Regions from separate parts of the Cytobacillus sp. FSL K6-0129 genome, predicted to be linked through region 1. Evidence: predicted binding sites of a transcription regulator. Region 1 holds the regulator's gene; each other region holds the start of a gene.
The links. The regulator LexA, encoded in region 1, represses DNA repair genes until DNA is damaged. The targets are predictions, from matches to a motif close to CGAACATATGTTCG.

Region 1 (4,187 bases):
TGAAGTGGTTTATTTTGTTCACGTTTTAACTTCTCTGGTGTAACATCATTACCTTCAGGGTCAATAACAGTAACACCTTTTAATGTATTTAACATAGAAGCTCTAAACTTCTCTAAATATTCTTTTCTTAATTTAGATTGTTCCTTTGCTTCTGGTTCTGATAAACCTTCTGTTTTCGCTTTCTTAGCAAGCGAATTAATTCTCGCTAATTTTTCTTTTGAAATCATTGTGCTACACTCCTTCCCATCCAAAAAGTTCTTCATTCCATATGGAGAAGATACTTAATAGCCATATTACTAAATATGACTGCATTTTACAAGAAAGCAGTTTTACAATCATCTTTTGATTTTCATTTCAGACGCCAATAAGTTGGTATCGTCTTGCTTTATTATTAGGTATGGCAATGTAGCAGTGTTCTCAACTTAAAAATGTGAGACTATTAATATAGGGAGCGTATGTATGTAAATAAGGGGAATAAGGGAATAATACTTTCACTAACAACTAACGTTAAATGAAAAAACACGGATGAATCCTCGGAAACAAATAACCATTCACAGTTCACTTGTCTGAACCCACGAACGATTGTAGAATCTTTTAGTATGCCTTTATCTTGCTTGGTATCAGTACTAATATTTCTTAGTTTTTTAGTTGAGTTACAACTAATCAATCGACTTAACTTATTATGCCTATATCATGATGATTCATTATCCATCTGCTCTATATCATCTATATATTCATTATACCTACGGTTTACTGTCGCTTTAGATATTTTATAACCAAAGCCTCTTAACGTTGCAGCAATTTCTGCAAAAGTAAGGTTATTTTGTCTCAATTTTACTATTTCTTCTATTGGTACCTCTATTCGTTCTCTTCCGTTTATATTTCCTTGGTTTTTTAAATTTTTTTCAGGTCGAAAGCCTTTTTGAACAGCTTTTTGCATCCCTCTTTTTATTTTTACATTATGTAGTTTTCTTTGATACTCTTCAACCATGCTAACAATTTGTAATACCATAGAATCAGAATCTGAAAGTTGCAATTCTCCATTATGGGCAATTGTATAAATCTTCCCATTTTCTTTAAGTATACAATGTAAGATGGCAATTTTAGCATTTCCTCTTCCAATCCTGGTTTCATCTTGAATAAGAACAGCCTCTGCTTGATTTTGTTTAAGTAACTCCAATAATTGCAACACACCAATTCTTTCTAAATCATAGCCACTTGCTTTCTCACGTATGACTTCAACTACATTCATATCCTTCATTCTCGCTAAATGTAAAAGTTCTTCTTCTTGTCTAGCAAGAGACGTTTCCTGGGTATCCTTCGTCGTACTCACCCTGCAATATATAATTACATTCATTCTCTTTCATTCCTTTAGTCTTCTAATATCACACTAGCTAAATTTGTTTCAGATATTATTTCACCATTTGTAATGGGAAGATATACCGTATCACCAGGATGTATTTTACCTAAATGTATATGATTAAATTCTTCTACCCAAGCAACAAAGTCTTTAGAAGACATATTATGGGCATCTTTAAACTCCTCCGCTATTTTCCATAAAGAATCTCCTTGTTTTACTTCAACTTTTACATATTCCTCCTGATTTGCATTACCAGTGTTCAAAAATAATAAGAAAACCATACCGAAACTAAAAGCGATAAGAATAATAGCATAACTATAAGAATTCCACAATTGTTTTATCATTAATTGCCACCCCTGAATAGAATATATGTTCGATTTAATAATTTTAGTATAATGCGAACATTTGTTTCTGTCAATAAGAAAATTCGAACTTATGTTTGTATCTATTTACTACTGATGGTATAATAATCTTAATGAAATTGACGAAGGTGCGTGATAGCGTGAAATTATCTAAGAGGCAGCAAGATATATTGAATTTTATAAAAGATGAAGTAAAACAAAAAGGTTATCCACCTTCCGTTAGGGAAATAGGTGAAGCTGTTGGACTTGCTTCAAGTTCAACCGTACATGGCCATCTAGCCAGACTAGAGAGTAAAGGTCTTATTCGTCGAGATCCGACAAAACCCCGTGCCATTGAGGTATTAAATCTAGAAGAGAGCAACCCAATACCTAAAGTGCAAACGGTGAACGTACCTATTATCGGTAAGGTTACTGCTGGTCACCCCATTACTGCGATTGAGAATGTTGAGGAATATTTCCCTTTACCTGAAAGAATGGCTCCGAGTGATGAAAATATCTTCATGCTTGAAATTATGGGAGAAAGTATGATTGAAGCTGGCATATTAGATGGTGATTATGTCATAGTCAAGCAGCAACAAACAGCAAATAATGGAGAAATCGTGGTTGCTATGACAGAAGATGATGAGGCCACCGTTAAGCGATTCTTTAAAGAGAAGAACTTTATCCGCTTGCAACCAGAAAACCCTACTATGGAGCCGATTATCTTGCACAATGTATCTATTTTAGGCAAAGTTATTGGTGTTTATCGTCAAATACATTAAAAAAGAGTGTCATTATTGACACTCCTTTTTAATAGTTTGCAATTATCTTTATATGTTACTCATACAATTATAAAATTTGAAAAATTCAGTAAAATAGAATCATTACATCGAGACAAAAATATATTATAATGAAATTTACACCAAGAATCAACCTAAGGTCGCAAAAAAATCTCGGCTTTAGGAGTGTGAAGGAAAAATGTTAATGAACATTCTCTTCGCTGCGTTGATTGGTGGAATTGTCGGTGTTGCAGGACATTTGCAGAGATTAGGCAAACTAGTCAAGCCACGGATGACGAAAAAATTCATTTATTTAGGGTTCTTAGAAGACATCTTACTAGGAGGACTGGCGGCCGTATTTGTCATTGTGACAACAACACCGGATTCCCCCACTGCTGTTTTCATCATCTCTCTCGTATCTGGTATGGGAGGTGAGGGTATCTTAAAATTATTAGATACCCTAAAAGTAAAAGATCAAGAATAAAATTTTATTCCGTTCTTATGAACGGTTTTTTGTTGTATATAACAAGAACAAATTTTATTTAGACAACTTCGCTTTTTACCTACTATTCTAGCGCTAGAAATACCCGCTTAAACAGTTCTATTTCACCTTTATGGAAGGGACATAACACATTTTCGTTTAACGTTTTGTGTTGCTTCTTAAATTGTAATATGTATGTCTTACACAGCCCATAGAACCACTCTCCTGAAGTACTGTTCATCCATTCAATACGAGCTAATGTTTTTAAATTTGATACCTACTACTTGACATGATGTTTTATGGGTAAATAAATATTAAAGCATTTTTCATGAAAACAAATAGCTAGGATGATTAAATGCCAATTATTCAATTGATTGGTAACTTGAACGACCTACTTCATCATACATACACCTTAAATTCAGTTCATAAATGAATCAATTGCCCCCCTTGATTTTACATACCCAATAACCCACAAGTACTAAATCGCTTAAAGTAACTATTTCTCATTGATTTCGACTATCCGCATCATTACTTATATTTTTTCTTCCTATTATTAATAAATAAATCTGTAGACAAACTCATTTAAGGAGTTTATCTACAGTCTGAAGCAGCCGTTAAAACGGTATTTGAAGATGCCTTTTAGTTTCAGCAATAGTTATTTTCCCATATATAAGCTTCCATTAAAACACAGTAAAAGCACTCTCAACTTACGGGGTTCCTAAGTTCCTTATACTTCAACTGCAACAATATCATCACAACAGATCGTAGTAATTCTTACACGAGCTTTCTTGTCACAACAACAATGATCGTGACGATCATCGTGACGATCACAGTCTGCTTTAGCTAGGAAGACTAAATTACCGCGAATATCGATAAACTCCCCGAACACATGGCCGCCACCTTTAAGAAACACTCTCACATCCTCACCACGGGAAACGTTCTTAAAGAACTCATCGCAGCCACAATCCTTATTGTCGTCTTTGCTGTAATTACCACAACCGTGATTGTTGTTGTCATATCCATATGAGTCTGAATATCTTGGTCTTCTTCCAAAAAAACAATTATTATATCCCATATCTCTTCCTCCTTTCTATCATTATGTTAATACTATATGTCGAGGGTATTGGAGGTGTACGGGCTATATCCCCCTGTTAAAAGACCATTTATTTTCTCTTTGTTTCTATCTTTTAATTTGCTATCCTATCCTAACTAAAATAAAGAAGCAG
Region 2 (4,187 bases), 3.2 Mb from region 1:
ATCAAACGATATTTCGATTTCCTTTTTCCTTTTTGACTTTTCACCTAGATTTTTGATCTGTTTAATAATGTCTTTATTGAACTTAAGGGAAAGCAAATCAGTAAAGGAGTAATCAATCGAATTATCTTTAATATTCAAACCATCCTCTAATACATGCGCCTTATCCATTACATCTTTTGAAGACATTCCAAGTGGCAGCTGATAAATATACTCCATCCCTCCATCAATTTTTCTTTTCTTTTGAAGACGAATTGTTTTCACTTTCCCTTCTTCCCTGATTGAAAGACAAGCGTTGTTAAATATCCTTTGTATCTTGTCAGCATCATTACTAAGACCGGATTTTTTGAGGTATGAGTAACCTGCTAAACTCCCCATTAAAGTGGTCGATACAATTTCGAAAATCACACCACCATCTCCTTTTGTATTACGTAGTAATAGTTGCAAGGTAAACGCCACGAGTTAGGACTGCATCAGCCTTTTTGACTTCTATTGTCCATTAGTTCGTATTAATGTGCGCCAACCGAATTTGAAAACGAATACCTTGCCGAATGATATAGCGTATGATAATGCGTTTTTGTCCTATTCAAAAAAAATTTAAGAGGACAAAATGTTTATTTATCGAATAATAAAACTAGGTGATGTTTGATGGAAACCAAACTAAAATCAAAAATCAAAGCATCTGGTTTAAAACAAAGTTTCATAGCAGAAAACGCAAAGATATCTAAAAGTGCACTAAGTTTAATTGTAAACGGCAAATCTTTACCAACCTTAACTGCGGCTATTAGGATAGCTAGGGTATTGGATGAAACTGTAGAAAATCTTTGGGGTGATCTAGTCGAATAAAAAAGCGCCCTCCTATTGAGGTGCGCTCTGTATGGCTAATATATCTATAAATTTCACTCTAATCGTTTCATAATTACTTTCAATATGTATTAATTGTGATTGACCATCTAATTTAACGATTTTCCCTTGGATAGGCTCTCTTTGCCACAAAAATATTAAGACTTCAGTTTTCTCCCTATGTGCCTCAACTACTGCATTTCCCAACTCTTCTAATTCAAATTCATCCCTTGAAGGTCTTTGTGGTTTTGACTTTTTTGGCATTTTCACTCCCATGATTAAGCTCCTCTTCTTACTTTCCTGACTGGACCAATCGATAAGACATTACTTACCTTGAAAGTGCGCTGCTGTCGCTTGGAAAAACAATATGCACGAAAGTAATCTTCGTAAACGGACAAAATTTTAATTCTTCTCTGGCTGATATCTCCCTTGTTATCCAGATAAATCATTTCTAATTCCTCTTTATTGTTAACTCCTCTAATAAGTAAACCTTTCATCGATTAGCCCTCCCTTACCATTATTTTATACGAACTTTTGTTCGATTTCAATTGAATTAAGAACAAAAGTTCGCATATAATATTAAAAAAGGAGATGTAGTTTATGATTCGTGACCGCGGAAAAATGAAATGGCAAGGGTTCTTTATGAGCGAACATACTGAATTACTTAAGCAGATACCAAAAGAATATGAAAAAGTAAAAAAGCCAGAATTAGATGAGCAAGAACTTCAAGAAATACAGATAATAACCATGGAATCATTAAACTACACCCTTACAATCAAAATGACCATTTGGAAAGATGGATTCACAAAAACTTACGAGGGCATAGTCTATAAAATTGATCATATTAATATGTACATTCACTTGGAAACGAACGATTTAAAAACTTTAAAATTCCACATTAACGAAGTGATATCAATCGAAAGGGTTTAAAATTATGACTAGAATTAATGAAGCTGATCGAGATGTACTTGAGCAAGCTATCTACTTGCCAATGGTAATTATAATTCTAGAAAGAGATTTACAAGTCATTGAAAATTCCCCATTTAAAATTAAGCAACCTTATATTACCTTGATGGAAAATACAATAAAGAAAGTCCAATCAGATCTTAAAGAAGTAAAACAAAAGATGAAAAAAGGGAATATGAGAGTGAAGCAAATTGGACATGATGAATCGTTTACTATGTATGAATTTCAATATAAAGGATACGATGAGCAGCATAATTATTTTAATCCACGCATCAGGAATAAGTGCGAGGAGCTATTGAACTTTTACCTGAGCAAATAACAGGACTTATTTACCTATTTTTTGTTAATATAATTACATATTATAGGAAAGAGGTATGTTTTAATGAAATATGAGCCATTAGGATTTATTGAGGATGGCGTTACTTATCATATATATGCAGATAAAAATACAGTAACAGTGACTGCCAAAAGAGGAGAAGTTGAAATTAAATGTACAGGAGTATCATTTAAAGAGACTATTGCAGAATCAAAAAGACTTATTAATAGTGAACTTCATTCAAAAATGTAACACCCTCTCATAATGAGAAGGGTTATTTTTTTGCAAAGAAGGACTTTGGACCTATTTATAGAATTTAAATAAAAAGGAGGGATGTGTCATAAAGTTAGATGATGAGTGGGTTGAATTGATTGAGGAAGCAAAGGCGATTGGTATTACTCTTGTTGAAATAGTAGAATTTTTAAAAGCAAGAAAGCCCCTCGATTGAGATAGGATATTGATTTTATCTTTTTAAGATATTTTTATGAAAGTTTTTACTATTTTGTTGCAGAATTCCACAATTAATCTTAAAATTGTATAAAAAGAATATACACTTTAAGGGGTTAATGAAATTGGCTAAAGTTGGGTATATAGTTGTATGTGAAGAAGTATTTAATGATCGTGGTGATGTCACGTTAAGAAAACCATATAATGTAATAACGCCTTATTCTGTTCCAGGTAATTTTTCATTTGTTCTTGCGTTTTCAATGTTTGATTTAAAAGTAAAAGTACAATATAAACTTAAGATTGAGATTACGCAACCAACTGGCTCTAACCTAATTGAAGAAGTCCTTGATTTCGACTTTACACCGCCGGATGAATCAGATCCTCTTGCTAGTGGTGCTGTTAATCTAAAGTTCAACAATATTCTTTTCAAACAAGAAGGAATTCATACATTTAGAGTAACAATCAACGACCAAACTACAAGTAAATTGATGATACCAGTACTTCCATCTGGACAATAGGTGATGACTTATGGAAAAAAGTATGGATATTTTAAGAGTTGGAAATGATAATTCTATTGATATCAAGGACTTACCACAAGAAAAAATTTCTCAGATAGACCCGCAACATTTAAAATTATTAGATGAAGAAAAGGTTATCGGTGGCATTTTCAATGAAACGAGCATAAGATTAAAAAGAGGGACAAAAAAGAACTATTCGTTCTCTTTAGATACTGTTGAGGGTACTGTTCAAGATACAACGAAAAAAGGGCGTAACAGCAACGGTGGAGGTGATGATGGGATGGGAGACTTGGAAAGACGTGTTGAAAACCTTGAGTTCAATACTAAAAAAATTCAAGAACAATTAGAAAGCGTGAAGGAAGATACATTAACAACAAAAATGAAATTTGATGGAATTGTAACAAAAGCTGATATTTTACAACTACAAGCAACCCTTACCCAAACTATACAAGATTCAATTAAACCGTTACCTTCAGAGAATGATGTCAAAGTAATAATAAACGAAGTAATAAAATCAAATGAAATACCTGATCAAACAAAAGTGGAAAATATGATTGATAAATCTCAAAGAAGTTTAGTGAAATGGATTATCGCAACTGGATTAACTACAATCGGTGCTACTGTTACTATTATTAGATTATTTCTTTAAAAAGCCCTTCAAAATGAAGGGCTTTTTATTATTACTTCACTCTTAAATTTTGACCAACATAAATTGTATACTTGGCATCTAACTTATTCCAATCGCGAATCTGCTTAATCGTACTACCATGCTCTTTAGCAAGTCCAGAAACAGTATCACCTCTAACCACCTTATGGTAATTTGCACCAGCAGTAATGTTCAGTTTGCTACCGATCTTTAAAGCATCTTCCTTAACACTAGGATTTAATTTCTTTAGATTTGCCACAGTAGTGCCGTATTTTTGAGATAATGACCAGAATGTATCACCTTTTACAACTGTATGCACTAAAGAGCTTGAAGGAGTAGATGGTTTAGATGCAGCTGCTTTTCTCTGTAATCCAAAAGCTCTCACCAGACCATTCACATGACCTTGAGCAATTGATTGAATAAATGAAGCTTGTCTCAATTTATTAGCATCATT
Region 3 (4,187 bases), 1.6 Mb from region 1:
TATATAGCGGTTTTATTAGATTTTAAATTTTATAAAAATAATATATTGACAAAAATTGAATTTTTCTGTTATTTTAATTATTGTACAATTATTACTTTTTGTATAATTATTACTATAAATGGGAGAAATAGACTTGAAGAAGACTTTATTAACATCAGCAGCATTTATCTTAGGTTTATCAGCAGTAACACCAGCTTTTGCAAATGGGGTAGAAAATCAACAGACAGAAAATCAAGTTAATTATGAAGAATCTGTAGAAAACCAATTTACATATGTGTATAATGGGGTTGAGTTTACTGGGAATACTGAATTAACTGAGGAACAGTTAGCAGGCATGTATAGTAATGTAGTATCACCAGAACCAAAAATCACACCATTTGCAAATGATTCTGGCGGTAGCTATGTTTCTGTTATTGCACCAACTTATAAAACTTATAATAATGCAGGAGCAAAAGCAGCTGCAGAATTACTTGTATCAGCTATCGTAGCAAAGTCTGGTGGCAAATTAACAAAGTCAGTAATTTATACTTGGACTTTGGGAAGAGTTCAATCATGGGCGAGCTCAATTAATAAAACTTATGTTGGTGGTTGGGTTTCAAGTTCATATGTGAATGGTGAGAGAAGATACTATGAAACTATGACACGTTATAAAAATAGTAATTACACTTCCCCTTCATCAGTACAATATTATGATGTTACTTTGCATTGGAAGTAATATTTTTTAAAGGAGTTATGTAAAATGCAACAATCTATCAATAATACATCAGATTCTCAGGAAAAAAAGAAATACACCACGTTTGTAAATTTTGTGGTAATTACTCTATTAGTAAGGGCATTATCTTTTTTTGAGAACGCATTCGCTAATACTTATTTAATTTGGATAGTATTGTTGGGTTTAGTAGTAATAACTATTGTCGAGAAACTTGATTTAGCAGATAAAGTTAAAAAAATGTTTGTAAAGTATAAGTTAAACTTAGTCATTGTATATGTTGTATATATAAGCCTTTATTTTATTTTATCGGTTTATATTTTTAATTAAATGAAAAATAATAAAAAGGTGTCCATATTAAAGGGGCACCTTTTCGATTAATCAATTTTATTTGGACTTTTCATTCCTTTAAATGCCTTCTGTAAGGCTTCTTTTATTGTATTACCTTCAACCTTTATCCCTCCATTGTTAGAGGTTCCAACAATAGTTACTGGATTGCTTTGGGCAAAAATATAGTATTTACGACCTTTTCCACCTGTAACAAAAACATACATATCCTCAGATTTCATGACATCATTCCTTTTTACATAATAATTCATTTTATAGGTCAATTTTCCTGCCTGTTAATATAAAAATTCAACAATTCCTCACATTTATTCCTAATCCTTGGATTAAAATAATTATGCTGCTCATCATATCCTTTATAGTGAAACTCATACATAGTAAACGATTCGTCATGTCCAATCTGGTTTACTCTCATATTCCCTTTTCGCATTTTATCTTTAACTTCTTTTAGGTCACTTCGGACTTTCCTTATTGTATTTTCCATCAAGGTAATATAAGGCTGTTTAATCTTAAACGGGGACTTTTCAATGATCTTTAAATCTCTTTCAAGAATGATAATAATCATCGGTAAGTATATTGCTTGCTCAAGAACATCACGATCAGTTTCATTAATCCTAGTCATGTTGTTAAACCCTTTCGACTGATATCACTTCATCAATGTGAAATTTTAAGATTTTTAATTCGTTCGTTTCCAAGTGGATGAACATATTAATATGATCAATTTTATCTACTATGCCCTCATAAGCTTTTGTGAATCCATCAATCCAGATGGTCATTTTAATTGTAAGAGTGTAGTTTAGTGACTCCATTGTTATTATCTGTATTTCTTCAAGTTCCTGCTCATCAAGTTGTGGCTTCTTTATCTTTTCATATTCAACTGGTATCTGTTTAAGTAATTCAGTATGTTCGCTCATAAAGAATCCTTGCCACTTCATCTTTCCACGATCTCTTAACATATCCATTCACTCCTTATGGATTAATTTTATACAAACATTTGTTCGAAAACAAGTTGAAATAGAACGAATGTTCCTGTAAAATTATGCTTAAAGGAGCTGATAAGAATGAACCACTTGTTTAAATACTCATTAAACGAGCGTAAACCAATTGAACTGATTTATTTAAATACTTCTGGAGAAATCTCTTATAGGTTGGTCATCATACGGAGAATTAAAGTAGATAATGTGATGGTTTATGACTTGCAAAAGCAACAGATGAGGACATTTAGCATTGATGGAATCTTATCAGTAGCAAAACCAAAAAGGCAAAGAGGGGTCAATTATGCATAAACTAACATCTAGACAAAAAGAAGTGTTAGAAACATTAGAGGAATATGTTGCAACAAATCATTATCCGCCTTCATATAGAGAGTTAGGAACTATGGTTGGAATAGCATCTCCATCAACTATAAGCGGAGTTTTAAATAGATTACGAGACAATGGATATGTCAATTGGGAAGAAGGACGACCAAGGACTTTAAGAATAATAAAGACAGTCTCATGATTTGTGAGACCGTCTTTATTTAATTATTCAATTTCAAATTCAATTCGCTTTTCTTCTCCTATACTTTCACCAGTTTGCGTGTCATAAGGTGCTGAGATTATAACAGTAATTTTTTTTACGTCTTTATCTATGTTATCTAGAAACCACCATGTTGAACCTTCTTTGGTTACTTTACCTAAGAAATCTCCGCCAGCTTCACCCATTAAACCTAGATCACTCTCAATTTGTTCACCTGTATCGGTTACTATAATTGCCTGGTTGGGGTCAAAAGTTATATCATCCTCAGTTGTGTTCTCTGCGGTTATATCAATGATTATTCCTCGTGAAGTCTCTCTACCATCGTTAAGGTACTCAACCATTTCTTTATCTAGCTCAACATCAACAACTCGAATATTACTTAATTCAACCTTCATAGGTCCCATATCTATTTTTTTCGCTTCGTTTGGACCATTAGCAATTACTTTTACTTGACCAAACCCTTCTTCGTAAAAGTCTCCGTCATCTTGATTAGTTTGAGTCGAATCACTGTGACTAGTTTCTTTTTCTTTGTCAGCACTTGCTGTGTCATCATTGCTACATGCTGCTAATGTCAAAGATCCCGCAATTAATGAAAATAATATAAGTTTCCTCATTCACAAATTCCCCCATAGTTGTATTTTACAAATTATATTATCGGATAAATTAATTGAAGTTTAAAGTATTTTACACACTTTTTTCCAGTATGGTCAAATGAACATTGCGCCTTTAACGAGACATAAAAGCGTCATCAAAATAAAGCTTGTCCATAAGATTATTGACAATGCCATTAAAATAAGCAAATTCCCCTTTAATCATTTTTGCACCAGACTTTATTTTCATCACAAATTCCTTAAATGCTTGGACACCAATTTCAAGCTCTTGCTCTTCAGTAAAGGCTCTTAAACCGTTCATGTGGTTTACTACTCTATTACATTGTTTAACTACCTTCCAGAACTCTTCAATGGATTTAGCTTCTGAATAAAAGTAGCTTGTTAACTCACCAAAGCTTTTTGGAACCCAATGAGCAATAAAATTTGCAGATGACAATTTAACGCTATTATTACGTTTATTTAATCTTTTAATATTTTGTTTTAAAGAACTAGAAGTTGTTTTAATGGTAGGACACTTCTTGGACTTTTTAACAGGTTGCTTGTTGGACACTTCTTCTTTTATAGGTAAAATGATAACAGCATTAGCAGTTTGCAACATATCTTTTTTACGCTTCATTTCTACTTGACGAATCATACCCAAGTCAACTAACTTCTTTATTAATCTTTGAACAGTTTTATAAGAAACTTCTAACTTAGCTGCAATAGTATTTTTACACATATAGCTCACACCGATTTGCTTGCAGCTATGACGCTTTAAAATCTCTAGTAATGCAATTAGTCTACTTCTCACATCAACACGCTTAATAGACGCAGTTATGACGTCTCTATATTTGCGTACAGTTTGGTTCATTAATTCTATATCATCGAATGATGATAAGTTATTATAAGATTCTTCTTGTGCAATTACATCAATACGGTTTTTCATATTACATCACATCTCCTGGGTCAAGAGCAACGGCCATTCTAGCAAACCGTTGCTAAATAACCCAAGATGTTATAATATA

Region 2: the regulator LexA is predicted to act here: its motif matches at 1,368-1,381, upstream of MHI57_RS18175 (YolD-like family protein).
Region 3: the regulator LexA is predicted to act here: its motif matches at 2,042-2,055, upstream of MHI57_RS09605 (YolD-like family protein).

What each region holds. Positions count from the first base shown of each region.
Region 1 covers NZ_JBBOXM010000001.1:362,579-366,765, reverse strand. Annotated here, with positions in the region: gene MHI57_RS01820 (DUF896 domain-containing protein) at 1-227, opposite strand, end outside; gene MHI57_RS01815 (YneB family resolvase-like protein) at 692-1,357, opposite strand; gene yneA (cell division suppressor protein YneA) at 1,372-1,704, opposite strand; gene lexA (transcriptional repressor LexA) at 1,836-2,483, shown strand; gene MHI57_RS01800 (DUF4257 domain-containing protein) at 2,680-2,964, shown strand; gene MHI57_RS01795 (hypothetical protein) at 3,689-3,874, opposite strand.
Region 2 covers NZ_JBBOXM010000001.1:3,576,176-3,580,362, reverse strand. Annotated here, with positions in the region: gene MHI57_RS18195 (FtsK/SpoIIIE domain-containing protein) at 1-405, opposite strand, end outside; gene MHI57_RS18190 (helix-turn-helix transcriptional regulator) at 646-843, shown strand; gene MHI57_RS18185 (YolD-like family protein) at 856-1,116, opposite strand; gene MHI57_RS18180 (hypothetical protein) at 1,119-1,337, opposite strand; gene MHI57_RS18175 (YolD-like family protein) at 1,441-1,770, shown strand; gene MHI57_RS18170 (hypothetical protein) at 1,775-2,125, shown strand; gene MHI57_RS18165 (hypothetical protein) at 2,189-2,374, shown strand; gene sinI (DNA-binding anti-repressor SinI) at 2,463-2,570, shown strand; gene MHI57_RS18155 (DUF6941 family protein) at 2,695-3,087, shown strand; gene MHI57_RS18150 (hypothetical protein) at 3,098-3,736, shown strand; gene MHI57_RS18145 (N-acetylmuramoyl-L-alanine amidase) at 3,768-4,187, opposite strand, start outside.
Region 3 covers NZ_JBBOXM010000001.1:1,967,110-1,971,296, reverse strand. Annotated here, with positions in the region: gene MHI57_RS09625 (hypothetical protein) at 134-715, shown strand; gene MHI57_RS09620 (hypothetical protein) at 740-1,039, shown strand; gene MHI57_RS09615 (hypothetical protein) at 1,087-1,278, opposite strand; gene MHI57_RS09610 (hypothetical protein) at 1,317-1,676, opposite strand; gene MHI57_RS09605 (YolD-like family protein) at 1,681-2,010, opposite strand; gene MHI57_RS09600 (hypothetical protein) at 2,116-2,340, shown strand; gene MHI57_RS09595 (transcriptional regulator) at 2,333-2,554, shown strand; gene MHI57_RS09590 (hypothetical protein) at 2,578-3,186, opposite strand; gene MHI57_RS09585 (helix-turn-helix domain-containing protein) at 3,299-4,108, opposite strand.